DNA from 4 places in the Exiguobacterium sp. s95 genome. Region 3 is predicted to be linked to each of the others. Evidence: riboswitches for the same ligand, from Rfam matches in the RefSeq annotation. Region 3 holds a riboswitch; each other region holds the start of a gene.
What was found. Region 3 has a riboswitch for S-adenosylmethionine ahead of KNP99_RS10495 (2,3-diketo-5-methylthiopentyl-1-phosphate enolase). Riboswitches for the same ligand answer to the same signal wherever they lie in the genome.
Positions count from the first base shown of each region.

Region 1: another riboswitch for S-adenosylmethionine. It lies ahead of KNP99_RS08970 (LLM class flavin-dependent oxidoreductase); the one in region 3 lies ahead of KNP99_RS10495 (2,3-diketo-5-methylthiopentyl-1-phosphate enolase).
Region 2: another riboswitch for S-adenosylmethionine. It lies ahead of ribD (bifunctional diaminohydroxyphosphoribosylaminopyrimidine deaminase/5-amino-6-(5-phosphoribosylamino)uracil reductase RibD); the one in region 3 lies ahead of KNP99_RS10495 (2,3-diketo-5-methylthiopentyl-1-phosphate enolase).
Region 4: another riboswitch for S-adenosylmethionine. It lies ahead of KNP99_RS12525 (methionine ABC transporter ATP-binding protein); the one in region 3 lies ahead of KNP99_RS10495 (2,3-diketo-5-methylthiopentyl-1-phosphate enolase).

Region 1 is NZ_JACSMM010000004.1:40,857-45,557, forward strand. It holds gene KNP99_RS08960 (DUF2325 domain-containing protein) at 1-579, shown strand, start outside; gene KNP99_RS08965 (DUF975 family protein) at 646-1,320, shown strand; SAM riboswitch class I at 1,510-1,614, shown strand; gene KNP99_RS08970 (LLM class flavin-dependent oxidoreductase) at 1,687-2,745, shown strand; gene KNP99_RS08975 (ATP-grasp domain-containing protein) at 2,742-3,689, shown strand; gene KNP99_RS08980 (SRPBCC family protein) at 3,794-4,252, shown strand; gene KNP99_RS08985 (ABC-F family ATP-binding cassette domain-containing protein) at 4,382-4,701, opposite strand, start outside.
Region 2 is NZ_JACSMM010000009.1:63,993-68,693, forward strand. It holds gene KNP99_RS12930 (DedA family protein) at 1-394, opposite strand, end outside; gene KNP99_RS12935 (thymidine kinase) at 577-1,194, shown strand; gene KNP99_RS12940 (alpha/beta hydrolase) at 1,378-2,136, opposite strand; SAM riboswitch class I at 2,197-2,299, opposite strand; SAM riboswitch class I at 2,515-2,619, shown strand; FMN riboswitch at 2,771-2,915, shown strand; gene ribD (bifunctional diaminohydroxyphosphoribosylaminopyrimidine deaminase/5-amino-6-(5-phosphoribosylamino)uracil reductase RibD) at 3,074-4,120, shown strand; gene ribE (riboflavin synthase) at 4,105-4,701, shown strand, end outside.
Region 3 is NZ_JACSMM010000005.1:132,232-136,932, reverse strand. It holds gene KNP99_RS10510 (sugar ABC transporter substrate-binding protein) at 1-47, opposite strand, end outside; gene mtnA (S-methyl-5-thioribose-1-phosphate isomerase) at 67-1,113, opposite strand; gene mtnK (S-methyl-5-thioribose kinase) at 1,110-2,279, opposite strand; SAM riboswitch class I at 2,356-2,458, opposite strand; SAM riboswitch class I at 2,663-2,764, shown strand; gene KNP99_RS10495 (2,3-diketo-5-methylthiopentyl-1-phosphate enolase) at 2,845-4,035, shown strand; gene KNP99_RS10490 (2-hydroxy-3-keto-5-methylthiopentenyl-1-phosphate phosphatase) at 4,032-4,691, shown strand; gene KNP99_RS10485 (methylthioribulose 1-phosphate dehydratase) at 4,688-4,701, shown strand, end outside.
Region 4 is NZ_JACSMM010000008.1:121,091-125,791, reverse strand. It holds gene KNP99_RS12535 (alpha-glucosidase) at 13-1,620, opposite strand; gene KNP99_RS12530 (aminotransferase class I/II-fold pyridoxal phosphate-dependent enzyme) at 1,787-2,974, shown strand; SAM riboswitch class I at 3,037-3,143, shown strand; gene KNP99_RS12525 (methionine ABC transporter ATP-binding protein) at 3,227-4,240, shown strand; gene KNP99_RS12520 (methionine ABC transporter permease) at 4,230-4,701, shown strand, end outside.

The sequences.
Region 1 (4,701 bases), on a different contig from region 3:
ACGGAATTACCGGCACGCGACGTATCGAGTGGTTCGCCCGAGTCCGCCACTGCGTCACCTGCAAACAAACAGGCGAAAACAGGACGCTACGACAAGATGATGCAACGGAAACCGAAGGCGAAGAAAGTCAAAAAAGAGCGGCGCCTCCGGGAAAAGAAAGTCCAGCAACTCGAACGCCTCGATACGACGACGTTACCCGGTCAACCAATCGAATTTGTTGATAAAACGGCACTCGATTTTGCTTCCTACGACGGCATGCGTCTCGTCATCGTCGGTAATGAGCAACAGCGCGCCGTCTACCGCGACTTCTTTGCGGAGACGGGGATTGAATTAATCCATCTTGGCGGTGACGCCCAAGCCGCAAAAAAAATCGCCTGTCTCGCGAAAAAGACGGACGCGATCGTCGTCGTCAAAAGTCGGGTTTCTCACGCAGCAGCGGCACATGTCCTCGTGCAAGCAAAAAAGCACGATATTCCGTTTGCGATTGAACGACTCGATGGACGACGCTCTTTGTATACGGCGTGCCAGCAACAACTTGAAAAAGCAATGGTCCAACGTTTACTAAAAGACAAGCGTTAAAAATGAAACCTCCTCAAAAATAAACCGTAAAGAAAGGTAGCACTTATTTTTGAGGAGGATCTTTCGATGTCAAAACAATTAAAATTAGCAGCGCGCGAGTCGTTGCAGGGACGATGGGGCTTCATGGCATTAATGATGTTGTTGTTCTTAATCATTCAAGGCGTTCCGAACGGATTTGCGTCCTCACCCGAAGAGGAGTTCCAATTTATCGACTTGATTGGTATGCTCTTGACGGTGTTGACCTTACCGGTTGCAATGGGATGGTCATGGCTCGCCCTATCTGTCGCCCGAGACGAGCAGACGAAAGTCGCCGATTTGTTTGAGCCGTACAAAATGTTCTTGAAAGCCATTGGAGTGTCAATCGTCCAAACCTTTTTCTTAGGGCTATGGTTCTTACTTTTCATCATTCCAGGAATCATTAAGTCATTCTCTTACATGTTGACGTATTACATCATTCGGGACGAACCATCGATTGGCATCCTTGATGCCATTACGCGTTCACGCCAAATGATGGATGGACACAAAAAAGAGGCGTTTTTCCTCGTCCTTTCGTTCATCGGTTGGTTCTTGCTCGGAATTGTTACGATCGGAATCGGTTTCCTCTGGATTGGCCCGTACTTCAGCGTCACAATCGCGAAGTTCTACGATCGCGTGCGTGGGGAAGAAGTTTCGACGACTGGTCACCGGACAGCCATGATGGATGCAAATCACAATGACTCACCGTTCGTATCACCAGAATGAATTGATTTTGAACAGCACCATACAAAGCAGGGATTGCCATCTTAAACCGATGTGCAATTCCTGTTTTTAGCTTCTAGACAAAGAAGTATCAAGAAACAGAGTGATTTTCCAAATGTTTTTAATTCCGATAGGAAAAGAAGGTTTAAAGGTTGCTTTACTCTGCTAAAAGATGTACGCTAATTTCAATTATTCTTATCACGAGAAGTCGAGGGACTGGCCCGACGACACTTCAGCAACCCCGCATGAGCGGAAGGTGCTACTTCCAAGAGGAATTTATTCCTTTGAAGATAAGAGCCGACAGTAGATATTCGTCGCTCTTTTCTAAACGAAAAGAGCGATTTTTTATGCAAAAAGGGGGCACAGGGGATGGAATACGGATTTTGGTTACCAATCTTCGGGGGTTGGTTACGAAACGTCGAGGATGAACAAATGCCAGCGACATTCGATTATGCGAAACAAGTCGCACAGACGGCAGAACGGATTGGCTTTTCTACGACATTGATTGCAGAATTGAACTTAAACGACATTAAAGGAATAGCCGAACCGAGTCTTGAGGCGTGGACGACGGCAGCGGCGATTGCGGCGACAACGGAACGGTTGGAAATCATGACAGCCGTCCGGCCCGGTTTTCATAATCCGGCGACGACAGCAAAAATGGCGGCGAACCTCGATCAGTTGAGTAACGGACGTTTTACGCTCAACGTCGTCTCGGCCTGGTGGGAGGAAGAAGCCCGTCAATACAATGGGATTTTTACAGCCCATGACGAACGATATGCCCGGACGAAAGAATTCGTGACGGTCATGAAAGGATTATGGGCGGACGCATCACCCTATAGTTTTGATGGGGCGTACTATCAGCTGGAACGGGCAGAGCTTCACCCGAAACCCGTTCAGCGTCCCGGAATCAAGCTCTACGCTGGTGGTGAGAGTGAGACGGGGAAACAGACGATCGTCAATCACTGTGATGCCTATGTCATGCATGGAGGAACGGTCGATGAAGTCGCGACGAAAATTACGGATATGAAAACCCGCCGCGCGGCGACCGGGAAGCAGCCGCTTGCGAGTTTCGGACTGGCGGCCTACATCATCTGTCGCGAGACGGAAGAAGCGGCGCTCGAAGAATGGCACCGGATTACGAACGTTAAAGAAGACGGTGCCGGATATGCCGGGTATGACGACTTCGTCAGTAAATCGCAACTCGAACAACAGGTCAAACGAAATGACTATTCGGTCTCAAACCGGGGACTGCGTCCGAACTTGATTGGGACGCCGGATCAAATCGCAGAACGGATTCTTGAATTTGAAGCAGTCGGCGTGACATTGCTCTTGCTTCAATTTTCTCCGCAACTCGAAGAAATGGAACGCTTTGCCCGCGAGGTCATGCCACGCGTCGAAGCGAAACGAAAGGTAGGTCAACTAAAATGACGAAAATTCATATCTTACACGAAAATCAGGAATGGACGGATCATTTAATCAAGCGACTCGAGGAACTCAACTTACCGTATGAACAGTGGCACCTCAACGAAGGGGTCGTCCCACTCGATGAAACACCACCGGAAGGCGTTTTTTACAGCCGGATGAGTGCCTCGTCCCATACGCGCGGGCACCGCTATGCACCAGAATTGACGGAAGGGGTCCTCGCTTGGCTCGAAGAACATGACCGGACCGTTTTCAACGGAACCCGTGCGTTACGACTCGAGGTCAGTAAGGTCAACCAATACACCGCCTTACGAAAAGCAGGTATCCGTGTTCCGAAAACGACGGCAGCCGTCGGACGTGATCAAATCGTCCAAGCCGCTCAAAACATCGGAGTATCGTCGTTCATCACGAAACACAATCGTGCCGGTAAAGGACTCGGCGTTCAATTGTTCCACTCGATTGAAGCACTCGAGACGTATCTTGACGGACCGACATTCGATGAGCCGGTCGACGGCATCACGTTGATTCAAGAGTACATTCAAGCACCTGAACCCTACATTACGCGTTGTGAATTCGTCGGTGGTAAGTTCGTCTATGCGGTCCGTGTCGATACGTCGGAAGGATTCGAGCTCTGCCCCGCGGATGCTTGTGTCATCGATGATTTGTTCTGCCCGGTCGGAGAAGAGGCGGCAGAGACACCGATGAAATTCCAAATTGTCGACGGGTTCGATGACCCGATCATCGCCCAGTATGAAGCGTTCCTGCAAGAAAATAAAATCGCGGTCGCCGGGATTGAGTTCATCAAGGATGCAGACGGGACGATTTATACGTACGACGTCAATACGAATACGAATTACAATTCGGACGCTGAAGCGGCAGCTGGGAAGTTCGGGATGCTGGAACTCGCAACATTCCTTGGTCATGCGTTAGAACGTCAAACCGTGAAGTGAACATCAAAAACCACTTGAAGTAAGAAAAATACCCTGATTGTGCCGGAGTCGAGCGTTAGAACGACGGACATCAGGGTATTTTTAAACTAAAAGGAGGTGGTGTCATGGTGACGTGGCGTGAAGAAAAAGTACTTGCGATTCCAATCGAACAGGCGTGGCATCTGTTTGATCACGATCGACTGCAACGACTCATTCCGGGTGTCGTCCAGCATGAGGTGATTGAACGTAAGCCGGGCGTCGTCGGATCGACGTACCGGCAAACCTACATGCAAGGGAATCGTCTTGAAACCTACATCGTGACCGATCTCGCTTATACGAATGAACCGGACTATAAACAAAATACGATTGGTTTTACGTTAGCGAAGATGTTTCGCCTTGAGATGTCGTTTGCGCTGAAGCGAATCGATGCGACGAGCTGCCGTTTGATTTACACGGGGAAAAATGAAGGCGTCAACTTCGTCGGTCGCAGTCTCTTATCGTTAGGCGGAGAACGTGAAAACGAGAAAATCGTCAAAGGATTTCTCGAGCGGCTCGAAAAAGAAGTGAAGCAAATCCAAGAATAAAAAGGTACGCTTACTCTCGATTACTGCGAGAATAGGCGTACCTTTTTAAGTAAGGAAGATGATACTTAACAAAAAAATATAAACGTATTTACAAAAAACTGCCCCCGATTAACGAGGACAGTAGACAAATCAATGTGCGTATAACGCAGTCAATTGTTGTTGGATTGAATCGTTGTTGAGGTACTCATCGTACGTCGTTTCTTTATCGACGATTCCGTTTGGTGTGAGTTCGATGATGCGGTTCGCAATTGTTTCGACGAACTGATGGTCATGCGAGCTGAAGAGCATCGCACCTTTGTAAGCAATCAAGCCATCGTTGAGTGCTGTGATTGATTCGAGGTCTAAGTGATTCGTCGGATCGTCAAGGACGAGGACGTTTGAACCACTGAGCATCGCTTTCGATAACATACAACGGACTTTTTCTCCCCCAGAGAGGACTGACGCTTTTT
Region 2 (4,701 bases), on a different contig from region 3:
AAACACCGGCAAAAAAAGCGGACAGTTGGCGAAGGCCAGGTATGTAGTAACCGATAATCAAGACCGACTTGCCGTAACGAAGAAAGCCGGCTTCTGCCGTGACAATGTGTTTTTCAGAAATGCGAAACTTCGGTCCGATTCGATGAAGCAACGGCATTCCGAGTTTCAGACCAAGCAGGTAGCTGATCGTCATCCCGATACAGCTTCCGGCGTAAGCGGCGAGAATCGTTCCGATTAAGGGTAAATTGCCTTGATGCATCCAAAAACCGGACATGATCAGTAACGTTTCATCCGGAACAGGAAGCCCGATGATCCCCCCGGCTAGAAGGATCGCAAGTCCGAATGAACCATATTGATGAAGCACTTCATGTAATATGTGATGGATCGGGAACACCTTCCTTCATAAATTCTTCTTCTATAGTGTACAGGAAATGAGGACTGGTTAAAACGACAAGGTGGGGAATCATGGGAATGAACGGATGGATTTTTGATTTCGAGAAGTCAACTCTTTTCCTTATATTCGATTCGGGCTATACTCGTTAAAGTGACTAATTTTAGAGGACGGTGTCTGCAATGATGCATGTAATAAATCAGTATGGTTGGATTGAAGTGATTTGCGGAAGTATGTTCTCTGGTAAGTCGGAAGAATTGATTCGACGCGTTCGCCGGGCTCAGTACGGGAAGTTGCCGGTCCAAGTGTTTAAACCGGCAATCGACGACCGTTATCATGAAGAACATGTCGTCTCGCACGTCGGCAACTCTGTCATCGCGGTACCGATGGCGACGAGCCGTGACGTGTACGCGGCAGTCGCACAAGAGACACAAGTGGTCGCGATTGACGAAGTTCAGTTCTTTGATGATGAAATCGTCGATGTCATCGAGGCCCTCGCGCAGGACGGAAAACGTGTCATCTGTGCCGGACTCGATCAAGACTTCCGGGCGGAACCATTCGGTAAGATGCCGGAACTTCTCGCACGGGCAGAGTTCGTCACGAAACTGCAGGCGATCTGCCTGTCGTGCGGTGACCCGGCATCGCGGACGCAACGTTTAATCGACGGTCGACCTGCCAACTACAATGATCCAATCATTTTAGTCGGCGCGTCAGAGTCGTATGAGCCGCGTTGTCGCCACTGCCATGAAGTGCCGGGGAAATCGCAAGCCCTGCAACAATGGAAGAAACAGCAACAGAACTGATGAAGTAAACGAAGGACTGATTCATCAGTCAGGACCACATCAATCAAATGGCCGATACTCCCATCGTTTCAAGGGAGCATCGGCCATTTTTTTTGCGCATTCATATTGTTCTGGACGGCTTAGTCGATGCTTGAAACACGCATCGAAACAGTCTTCATCCCTTGCTTTTGCGCAGGAAAGACATCAACCGGTGTGGGTCAAACGACTATATTGGTGTACAAAGTGTGTTGCCTCGCGGACAATCGTTTCTTGATCATAATCGAGGGTCGCGACATGATAGGAGTCAAGCAGGCAATAGCTCCGTTTGTCCGTCGAACCGATGACTTGATAAAGGTAATCCGAACTTTCAGGCGGGACGACATGGTCTTCGGCAGAATATAAAATAAGTGTTGGAATCTCGATGGCTGGTAAGAGTGGACGTGTCTGGTCAATCAAGGTCAAAAGTTCCGATGCGCAGACGACAGGGACCTGGTCATAGATGATTTCAAACGCTTCACGTTTAATGTCTGGGGTACTTTCTTTTAAGTAGCGTGGACAGTCTTCAAAAGATAATGCTTCATAGGCAGGAATCGCTAACGCTGCATTGATCGTAATCAATCCGTCAGCAGGTAATCCTTCCGCGACGAGTGCAAGGGCAAGTGTCGCACCCATCGATTGTCCGGCGATGAAAATGGACGAACAATGATTGGTTAAGACGTCGAACCCTTGGCGGAGGCTTTGTTTCCAATCTTCAGCAGTCGACGCTTCGAAATCACGGATGCTCGTCCCGTGTCCGTCGAGACGCGGGGCATACACGGTAAACCCTTGGGCGGCAAACTGCTCTCCGACAGTACGGACGCTTTGAGGGGTTGCGTTAAAACCGTGAGACAGTAAAATACCGATTGGACCTCGTTCAATCAAAAAAGCTTCTGCGCCAAACAGGACGGGTGATGATGAATTCATAAAGGGTTCCTCCTTCTATTAAAAAACTCGTAGTGCTTTAGGCGCACTACGAGATTCTCGTAAGTATCATCCAAAGCATCGGCTTTGCTGGTCGGAGCACCTTGCATGTTGCAGGTTGCCGTGGGTTCGTAGAGCCAGATCTCTCGCCCACTCTTGATATATCGTATAGGAATTGTCGGAATAATCATTGTGAAGAGGATAGCATTGATTGAAATACGTTGTCAAGACGTCAAAAAGAAGTCGAAATTGATAAACTGGGTAATTTGGTTTAATTTTGAAAATATGGTTGACTTGAGAAGGGAATCCCCGTAGTGTAAGCATTAGATTCACGACATAAGAACGACTTGAAACATCACACATATGAACTTCATACCGTAGCACTTATCGAGAGAGGTGGAGGGACTGGCCCTACGAAACCTCGGCAACAGACTTCTTACGTCGTACTGTGCCAATTCCGTCAGACGTTTGTCTGAAAGATGAGCGGAGCGGATTCTGCCTTAGTGCAGATGGAAGAATCCTTTTCTTTTAAGAGAAGGGTTCTTTTTTTGATGTTTTCCTAAAAAAGAGAATGAAATACAATTCATTTTGTATTTTAGAATGACCTGTGCTAGTCTTGAGCTGTATAACTCAATAACCAGTTCTTCGGGGTAGGGTGAAAATCCCAACCGGCGGTGATGCGATTGATAAATCGATGAGCCCGCGACCTGCAGTGTACGCACTGTGGCTGACTTGGTGAGACTCCAGGGCCGACGGTAAAGTCCGGATGGGAGAAGGACGAAACAATGCGCTTGCTGCCATTTTCTGAAAAAATGTTTTCAGGGAAAGGTCTGTTTCTGTATGTGTAAAAACAGAAACGCGAGACGCTTATTTCGTCAATCCTTCAATCACGACGCCCCTTTTACAGGAGGCGTCTTTTTTATTGAAAGGAGCGGAAAAAATGGAAACATTCATGAGTTATGCGATGCAACTAGCACACATGTTAAACGGTCAAACGAGCCCGAATCCGAGTGTCGGCTGCGTCATCGTCAAACAGGGGCGGATTGTTGGTTTTGGGGCCCACCGTTATGCGGGAGGACCCCATGCCGAAGTCGAAGCGCTCCTCATGGCAGGTGAAGCAGCACGCGGAGCCGATCTCTACGTGACACTCGAACCGTGCAATCATCACGGCAAAACACCGCCGTGTACGGAAGCGATTCTAAAAGCCGGCATTGCGCGCGTCTTTGTCGCGACAAAGGACCGCCACGCGCTCGTCGCAGGAAGCGGTATCACACGTCTCCGTCAGGCGGGGATTGACGTCGAAGTCGGTCTACTAAAAGACGAGGCAGTGGCACTGTATGAACCATTTTGGACGGCGATTGAACGAAAACGTCCGCATGTCACAGTGAAAGTCGCCCAAACGATGAACGGGACGATTGCGACGGGTGAACAACGCTTTATCACTTCGGAAGCGGCACGTGCTGACGGACGGCAGTTACGCGGGATACACGACGCGATTCTCGTCGGAAGCGACACGGTGATCATCGATGACCCGGCACTGACGTTGCGCAGTTCGACCGGCATCGAACCGGTCCGTGTCATTGTCGATCGCCGCGGGCGCCTGACTGAAACATTCCAAGTCTTAAACGATGGCTTGAATCCGACGTACTGGCTGACGGAACAGCCACGAACAAGCGAACGGGCGAACGTGACGGTTTTCGTCGGGGCGTATGCGACACCGGACCAAATCCTCGAACTTTTATATGAACAAGGTATTCGCAGTCTGTTGATTGAAGGTGGTCCCACGATTCAATCCGCATTTTTAGAAGCGGACCTTGTCGACACGATCGAACTTTACCAGGCACCGTCCCTCTTCAGTGGGACAAAATCTCTGACAATGGCACAGGACATCGAAGACTGTTTTGATTTAGTGAAAATGAACCAAATCGGACAGGACGTCCATCTCCAGTATGTACGAAAGGAGAGGATGACATGTTTACCGGATTGATTGAAGAACTCGGCACAATAAAACGGAAAGTCCCCCGTCCGAACGGGCTGGCGCTCGAAATTGAAGCGACAGCAGTGCTTGACGGAACAAAGATTGGCGACAGCATTGCCGTTGATGGGATTTGTTTGACGGTGACGGCGATGACGAAGAGCGGATTCACGGCCGATGCCGTCCATGAGACGATCCGAGCGACGTCGCTGCAGACGTTACGGGTCGGAGCAGCCGTTCAACTCGAACGCGCGATGCCGGCGAATGGACGGTTCGGCGGTCACTTCGTCAGCGGTCATATCGACGGAACGGCTCGGTTTCTCAGCCGGCGACCGGACGGTGAAGCGATGGAATACCGTTTTGAGGCAGGCGACTGGAGCAAGTACTGTATTCCGAAAGGATCGATTGCGATTAATGGGACGAGCCTGACACTGCAACATGTCGGAAACGACGCGGTGACGATTTCATTGATTCCCCATTCACGCCAAGTCACGACGTTCGATCGCTTGCAGACGGGTGCCCTCGTCAATATCGAATGTGACTTGATGGCGAAACATCTCTATCACTTTACGCAGAAGGATGCGAAAACGGAC
Region 3 (4,701 bases):
GCAGCCAGCAAGACCGCCGGTGCGAGTAAGAATGCTAATTTTTTCATCTCGATCTCTCCTGTCTGTTTAGATGACCTGTTGTCCAATCGCCTGTTCGATCGTTTCCACGCTCGGCCGTTCAATGACGCCGAGTTCCGTGATGATCGCCGTGATGAGCTCGTGCGGTGTCACGTCAAATGCCGGATTAAAGACCTTTGTTCCGGCTGGTGCCGTTACTTTCCCCGCCAGTTGTGTCACTTCACTAGCATCGCGTTCTTCAATTTCAATCTCGTCACCTGATAAACTCGTCACATCAAACGTCGACAGCGGTGCCGCGACATAAAACGGAATCCCGAAGGCACGTGCGAGTAACGCCAGCTGGAACGTCCCGATTTTATTGGCCGTATCCCCGTTACGGGTGATCCGGTCCGCGCCGACGATGATGGCGGTGATCTGCTTTTCCTTGATCGTATGCGCGACCATATTGTCCGTGATCAAGGTGACGTCAATCCCTGCCCGTTGCAGCTCCCATGTCGTCAAACGTGCCCCCTGCAACAAAGGCCGGGTTTCCGACGCATAGACGGATAACGGAATGCCTTGTTCTTTCGAGAGATAAAACGGGGCCAGTGCCGTCCCGTACGCCGCTGTCGCAATCGATCCGGCATTACAAATCGTCAACACCCGGTCTCCCGCTTGAAACAGCTCCAACGCATGCACACCGATTTGCCGTGACGTCTTGGCATCGGCTTCATAAAGGGCAAGTGCTTTTTGTTCCAGACGTTTCGGCAGTTCCTCGAGCGTTGTGCTCGAAAGGATAAGCTGATTGAGCGCATCGAGTACGTTCCGCAAATTGACGGCGGTCGGCCGGGTCGCCAGTAACTCCGCCGATACCGTCAACAGTTTTTGTTTGACCTCGTCAAGCGATCCCGTCGTCCGGAACGCTTCCTGCACGAGGACGAATCCACCGAACAGACTGATTGCCGGCGCCCCCCGGACACGAAGTTGTTTAATCGCCTCAACCGCTTGCGCCAAATCATGAATGACTTCGTACCGTTCTTCTTGCGGGAGACGGGTCTGATCAAGGATCTTTAAGCACGCCCGCTCATAGATGACACTACGGATAAACTCGCTCATCGGCTCAATTCCTCCGTCACGTCAAAATTCCGGAGATCGGTAAACGTCTTACATTCGCCGCGCCGTTTAATCAATGCCGTCCCGAGGCGTAACGCATGACGTTTCCGTTCAAGGCGCGTCGTAGCATCCGGAATTTGTTCCAAATCAGCGACCGGTGCCAAACCAATCGTCCGCCGGATCAGTTCACAACCGGCGAAACCGAGCGCGTCTTGGAGAATTGTACTGAGGACATCATCGACAAGCCCGGGTACCGTCCGGAACGGTTCGACGGCTTCCCGTTCCCAAAGTGCCGTGAACGTCGAAGCAAACGTCAGCCAGAACGTATCGATATCCTTCACCCGCGTCTCCCGCAACTCAGCATAGTTCGGATACGCCGCAAAGCAGAGGTGGGCAATGAACTGACCGACATCAAACCCGAACGGTCCGTAAAAAGCGAACTCCGGATCGATGATTTTCGTTTCGCCCGCCGAAGCAAAAATGCTTCCTGTATGTAAATCCCCGTGTAATAAGGCTTCCCCTTTCGTGATGAACAACGTTTCGAGCTTCGCCACTTCCCGCTTCAGTTTTTCGTCCTGCCAGAGCTGCTGTACGTCTGTTTCCAAGCCGCTCTCGATGTTGTTTGTTTCCGCGTCGTAAAACGGATCCGTAAAGATTAACTTTTCCGTGATGTCGCATAAATCCGGGTTGTAATAGTCACGTGCGACCTGCTTTTTTCCGACTGGACCGAGCGCAAAATCTGACGTGAAAAATAACGTCCGCGCCAAGTAAGAACCGACATGTTCTGCAAGGAGCGGATACGTTTCGCCGGCGAGCAATCCCGTCCGAACGATTTGCAGGTGCGACAAGTCCTCCATCACCGTATACGCTTCTTCATGACTGGCATGAAAGACCCGTGGAACGAATGGCGTCGCGTATTTTGCGAATTCCTTCAGTGCCAACTGTTCGATCCAGGCCCGCTCGAGTGACAAGGGCCAGCTTTCCCCGACGACTTTTGCATAAGGTAATGCCTGCTTCAAGATCAAACGTTCTTTCCCTGCCTGAATCCGAAAGACTAAGTTCAAGTTGCCGTCGCCGATTTCTTCTGCCGTCGCTTCTTCCTGTCCGATGAGTCCGAGTTCCCGGACACGTTTAATGGCGTCTTGTTCTGTAAATGCTTGATATGCCATCTTGCTTCCCCCTTCATTTCTACACAAAAAAACGCCGCTTTTCGTCATAGAAAAGAGGCGCGGGGTATCATCCGTCCTCTTATCTCTCAGACGAATGTCTGTTGGATGTAGCACCGTGCCGGATGGTCGGTTGCTGCGGCGTCTTCGGGCCAATTCCCTCTGCCAACTCACGATAAGAGTCATATGTGGTTGTTGTGTTCGATGTTGATTCGAATATTACGCCCGTCTTAAATCATCTGTCAATTCCAATTTTTAGTGAAAAACCATTTAAAAGACCGCCATCTATAGAAGCGGATTTCAAAAAAAATAAATTTTCAAAAAATTATTTGACATCACGTCCATCTCATGTAAAAATTGCAATTAGATTTCACAATTTCATCCAATTCTTATCAAGAGCAGACGGAGGGACGAGCCCTATGATGTCGCAGCAACCGACCAGTTGGCACGGTGCTAATTCTTGCAGCTAACACGCTGACAGATAAGAGTCCACGCGCAATTTTTCATGGTCTCTTGTCATTGACGAGGGACCATTTTTGTATTTTTTAACAAGGGAGAGACGACGATCATGGCGTACATTACCGCAACTTACCAACTCGGCGTGACCGATCAGTTACCAAAACGGGCAGAGCAAATCGCCCTCGGTCTGACGGTCGGCTCATGGACCGATTTGAATCACTTGGAACAACAACAGCTTGAATCCTTTAAAGGACAAGTCGTCCATACGGAAGAACACGACGGAAAAGGGTATGTCACGATCCGTTATCCGGAACACAACGTCTCACGAGACTTTTCGGCGATTTTGACGACCGTCTTCGGCAAGCTGTCACTCGACGGTCAAATCAAACTGACGGATCTTCAGCTTCCCGCTTCATTCACACCGGATTTCCCCGGTGCTAAATTCGGCATCGAGGGCGTCCGCCAATTGATCCAAGTCCATGATCGCCCCCTGTTGATGAGCATCTTCAAAGGCGTCATCGGACGGGATCTCGTTTTTTTACGGGAACAACTGGAAGCCCAGCTCGCCGGCGGGATTGATCTCGTCAAGGATGACGAAATCTTATACGACAATCCGCTGACACCGGCACTCGACCGGGCGCGGATTGGACGGGAAGTCCTCGATGCACACTATGAACGGACCGGTAAACGGGCCCTTTATGCGATTACATTGAGTGGTCCGGTCTTCCGCTTGAAAGAGCAGGCGAAACGACTGGTCGAAGCCGGAGCGACAGCCCTCCTGCTCAACACGTTTACATACGGGCTTGATGTCTTGCGGGAACTGGCAGCCGATCCGGAAATCCCGGTCCCGATCTTTAATCATCCGGCGTTGAGCGGTGCCTTGATCGCCAGTCCCGAGTACGGGATTGCCGCCCCGGTCCTGCTCGGAACGTTGCCGCGGATTGCCGGTGCCGACTTGACACTGTTCCCGTCGCCGTACGGGAATGTCGCCCTCGCCAAAGACTTGGCCCGCGGGATTGCCGTCGAAGCGACCCGAATCGGTGAGACCAAAACAATTCTCCCGGTCCCGTCCGCCGGAATCCACCCGGGTCTCGTCGCCCAGCTTGTTCGTGATTTCGGCGTCGATTCCGTCATCAATGCCGGAGGCGGTGTCCACGGTCATCCGCAAGGTGCTGCGGCCGGAGTCATCGCTTTCCGCCAGGCACTGGGCGCAGCACTGGCCGGCGAATCACTGACAAGTGCCGCCCACCGGCACGAGGAATTACGTGTCGCTCTCGATGCTTGGGGGATCACGAAATGACGATCCGGATTTTATGTGACTTTGACGGAACAGTAACGGAGCACGATAATATCATCGCCTTGATGCAGGAGTTCGCTCCGCCGGAAAAATTTAAACCGTTAAAACAAGGTGTGCTCGACCGGTCGCTCTCGATTCAGTCCGGCGTCGGACAGATGTTTCAGCTGCTTCCGTCCAGTCAAAAACAGGACTACATTGATTTCTTGATGACACAGGCAGTCATTCGTCCCGGCTTCGACACCTTACTCGCTTTTGCCAAATCAAACGAGATTGATTTTTCCATCGTCAGCGGCGGGATCGACTTTTTTGTCCAGCCGATTCTTGCGGATGTACTGACGGACGAAGCGATTTATTGCAACGGTAGTGACTTCAGCCAGGAGACGGTTCGAATCGAATGGCCGCATGCCTGCGACGCGGCCTGTACAAATCAATGCGGCTGTTGCAAAACCTCGATCGCCCGGAAGCTGAAGCAGAACGGTGACACAATCATCGCAATCGGCGACTCCGTAACAGATTTTGAACTGGCTAAGCAGGCGGATCACGTTTATGCACGGGATTATCTGATCACGCTATGTGAACAGCACGGCATCCCGTATACGCCGTTTGAAAACTTTCATGACATATTGAATCATCTGCAGACAAAGGTGGTGTACACATGACCTTCTTAAA
Region 4 (4,701 bases), on a different contig from region 3:
CCCTTCACTATTTCACCGACTCGTTTGGTACAGACGCGCCTCATAGGGCTGTAAGATCTCACTTGCACTCTCTTCATAGTTCGAGAGAAGTAACTGTTCATTCGGTAAGGCGAATGTCGTTTCGACCTGTTCATCATGGACGTTCAAGACGATTCGCCACGTCACCCCTGCGAATTCCCGTTCATATACGTAAAGATAAGGATCCTGAATCGCCAAATCACGATACACGCCATACACCATGACAGGATGTTCTTTTCGTAATTGAATCAACTCCCGGTAAAACGCGAGAACCGATTGCGGATCCTGTTCAGCTGCCTGCACGTTGATTGTTTTATAGTTCGGATTGACCGTCATCCATGGTGCCCCTGTCGTAAATCCGCCTGCCCGGCTATCATCCCATTGCATCGGTGTCCGCGAATTATCCCGCGCCCGTAGCTGCATCGATGACAAGACAGTGCCACTCGGCTCTCCCGCTGCGACGCGCTCCTCGTAACGATTACGGAAGGCGACGTCTTGGTACAGAGAAGCATCCGAGAAACGAATACCCGTCATCCCGATTTCTTCTCCTTGATAGACATACGGGATACCCGGTAACGTGTGTAGCATCAAGCCGAGTAACTTGGCGCTCTCGACACGATAGCACTCGCTACCGAAGCGCGTGACTTGTCTTGTATGATCGTGATTATTCAAAAATTGTGAAGCGACGCCTTTCGGGTACAGCGCATCATACCACCGTTTTTGAATCTGTTTATACCGCAGCAGGTCCATTTCTTCCATGTCATCGGCGACTTCGAAATGAAACAACGTCTGTAACTCCTGACGTTCTTCGCTGACATATAACAGCCCATCTTCGGGACCGACAAACGGAATCTCCCCGACCGTAAACAATTCTTTCCCCGCAAGAACTTCCTGATGCATCTCCTGTAAAAATTCATGGACTCCCGGTTGATTGCCTAAGTAGGACAAGTCAAACGGATCCTCCACATCGTCAAACGCCGCTCGTTTTTTAATCAAGTTAATGACATCCATCCGGAAACCATCGATGCCTCGGTCGATCCACCATCGCATCATCGTGTAGACAGATTGACGGACGGCAGGCTGTTCCCAGTTCAAATCAGGTTGTTCTGAAGCAAACGAATGAAAATAGTACTGTTGCCGTCCTTCATCCCACGTCCATGGACTCGGCGCAAAATACGACCGCCAATTGTTTGGTGGTGTTCCTTTTTCCCCGTCATGCCAAATGTACCAATCTGACTTATCATTCGTTTGATCACGGCGCGACTCCTCAAACCAGTGATGTTGATTACTTGTATGATTGACGACAAGATCGAGAATGATTTTTAAGCCGCGCGCATGCGCCGATTCAATCAGCTGGTCCAAATCTGCCATCGTGCCGGCTTTCTCCATGATGCCGTAATAGTCAGCGATGTCGTAACCGTTGTCGATATCAGGTGATGTATAACAGGGGTTAAGCCAAATGACATCCACCCCGAGTGAGGCGATGTAGTCAAGCTTTTCAATCACGCCCCGCAAGTCCCCCATCCCGTCTCCATTCGAGTCGTTAAAACTCCGCCAGTACACTTGATAAACGACGGCTTCTTTCCACCAGGTCCGATTCATCTTTTCCATCTCCCGTCTAGTAGTCGATCGATTACTTGTCTAGTGTATCAAGAACGTCGTCTGAAATTGGAATGTTCTTCTAATTTTTAAGGGATTTTAAAAAACCTCTTTCATTTTGACTGAAAATTCGCTATTCTTGACGACAATACCCGAAGGAGGAACAGAGATGAAACATTTCGCCCCATCGATCGCCATCGATCGCTTGCCCGATCCCGTCTTCGCAGAACTTGCCCAACGGATCGGTTCCGTCAAAGCCGCAGGACACGACGTCATCACGCTTGGTCAAGGAACACCGGACCAAACGACACCCGTACATATTCTCGATGCTTTAAAACAAGCCATCGATGATGCAAGCAATCTCCAATACCCGCCGTTTCGCGGACATGATTTCTTAAAACAGGCCGTCGCTAATTTTTATGAATCAGAATTTGGCGTGTCGGTTGATCCGGCGACAGAAGTCGCGATTTTACTCGGAAGCAAGGCCGGCATCGTCGCCCTTCCGCAGACGATCGTCAATCCCGGTGAAGGGGTCATCGTCCCGGATCCAGGTTACCCGGATTACTTATCGGGCGCAGCACTTGCCGGTGCGTATCCGATCACGCTTCCGCTTCTCGCTGAAAATAGCTTTTTGCCTGACTATGATCTCCTCGATTCGCTTGACGTCGAACGAGCCCGGATGTTGTTCCTCAACTATCCGAGTAATCCGACCGGTGCGACAGCGACGGCAGCGGCTTTTGAACAGACGGTCGCGTTCGCTGATGCACATGACATTTGCGTCGTCCATGACTTAGCGTACGGCGGGATCAGTTTCGATGGTCCGACGCGGAGTTTCCTCCAGACGGAAGGCGCTAAGCATGTCGGGATTGAGTTGTTTTCACTCTCTAAACGGTTCAACATGTCCGGCTTCCGGATTGCCTTTGCAATCGGTAATCCGTCCGTCATCGCGAGCATCGAAACATACCAGGAACACCTTTACGTCAGTGCCTTCACACCGATCCAGCATGCAGCGACGGTCGCACTTTCAAGCGACCAGACATGTGTCCGTGAACTGAGCGCCTTGTATGAGACGCGACGCGATGCGTTGTTCGGTGCATTAAACGAAATCGGCTGGGCAGGACCGGTTCCGGGTGGTTCGTTCTTCGTCTGGCTCCCTGTTCCGTCCGGCTTCACGTCACAAAGCTTCACCGATCACCTGCTCGACGAAGCGCACGTCGCCGTGACACCGGGTCATTTCTTTGGTACATACGGTGAAGGTTACGTCCGGATCAGTCTGATTGCCGATGTCGACCGACTCGTCGAGGCTGTCAAACGAATCGGGACCCTTCAGCTCTTCCAAACCGCCGTTGCCGAATAATTCTGAAAAAACGTTTGACAGATGGGAATCATTTCCGTTAAAGTAAATCCCAACAGCATAGCTACTTATCGAGAGCGACCGAGGGATTAGGCCCAACGACGTCCGGCAACCACCAGTAATGGAACGGTGCCACATCCTACAGAACTTCTTTTGTTCTGAGAGATAAGTTACGAAATTCTACAATTCGTCGCTTTTTTCTGGTTGCTCTCTAACTGGAAAAAAGCGATTTTTTTGTATAGGGAGGGAAACATCATGATTGAGTTCGCACACATCACAAAACAATTTGTCCGTGACCGTACACCGATTTTTGCATTAAACGATGTCAACTTAACGATTGAACAAGGGGAAATTTTCGGCATCATCGGTGAATCCGGCGCCGGAAAAAGTACACTCTTACGGTTGATTAACGGACTCGAGACACCGACGAGCGGTACGGTCATAGTAGACGGAGCCAATCTATCACGTGTCTCCAAAACGTCTCTCCGCAAACTCCGTCTCCGGGTCGGTATGATCTTTCAACACTTTCAACTGATTCAGTCCCGCACCGTTGCCGACAATATCGCGTTCGCCTTAAAGGCTGCCGGTGTCAAACGGCGTGAGTTCCCGAAACGGATTCAAGAATTAACGGCACTCGTCGGACTCGAAGGATTCGAGACGAACTACCCGAGCCAACTCAGTGGTGGACAAAAACAACGCGTCGGCATCGCACGAGCGCTCGCCAACAATCCAAACGTCTTACTCTGTGACGAAGCGACATCAGCGCTCGATCCCGTGACGACGCTCCAGATTCTCGATTTACTGAAAGATTTGAACGCCCGGCTCGGTTTGACGATCATCCTCATCACCCACGAAATCGACGTCGTCAAACAAATTTGTCACCGCGTCGCCGTCATGGCGCACGGTGAAGTCGTCGAAGTCGCTTCGACTTACGCCATATTTAGTCAAGCCGAACATCCGGTCACAAAACATTACGTCGATACGGCACTCCAAATCGAGTTGCCGGAACGGATTTTACGGACGACACCCGGCAAAGTCATTCGACTTCAGTTCACGGGTGAAAAAACAGGTGAGAGTACCTTATCTGAAGCCATCAAACAATTCGATATCGCAGTCAGCATCCTGCATGGGAAGGTCGACTACATTCAGGACGTCGCGTTTGGCGTCTTAATCGTCAGTTTGACGGGACCGACACTGCACGTGAATCGTGCCTTAACCTGGCTCGAGGGACAGTTGCACGCAATCGAGGTGATTCAAGATGTCGCTTGACCGGTTTACGACAATGCTTCCCGACTTAACGAAAGCACTCGGAGAGACGGCCTTCATGGTCGGCATTTCACTCGCCTTCGCCATCATCATCGGAATTCCACTCGGGATTTTATTATTCATCACCGACCGCGGACTCTTTTTCCAAAACGTTTTCATTCGAACGACGTTGGACTTCGCCATCAACATCGTCCGCTCGTTACCATTCATCATCCTACTCGTTGCTTTGATTCCATTGACGCAACTCATCACGAAGACGACGATCGGTCCCGCTGCCGCCTCGGTCAGCTTGAGCGTCGCCGCGATTCCGTTTCTCGCCCGACTCGTCGAAACCTCACTCCGTGAGATTCCACCCGGCTTGATTGAAGCAGCAGAAGCGTGCGGGGCGAAACCGCTTCGCATCATTATCAGTGTTCTCCTTCCGGAAGCATTGCCCGGAATCATTCAAGGCTTGACGTTGACCT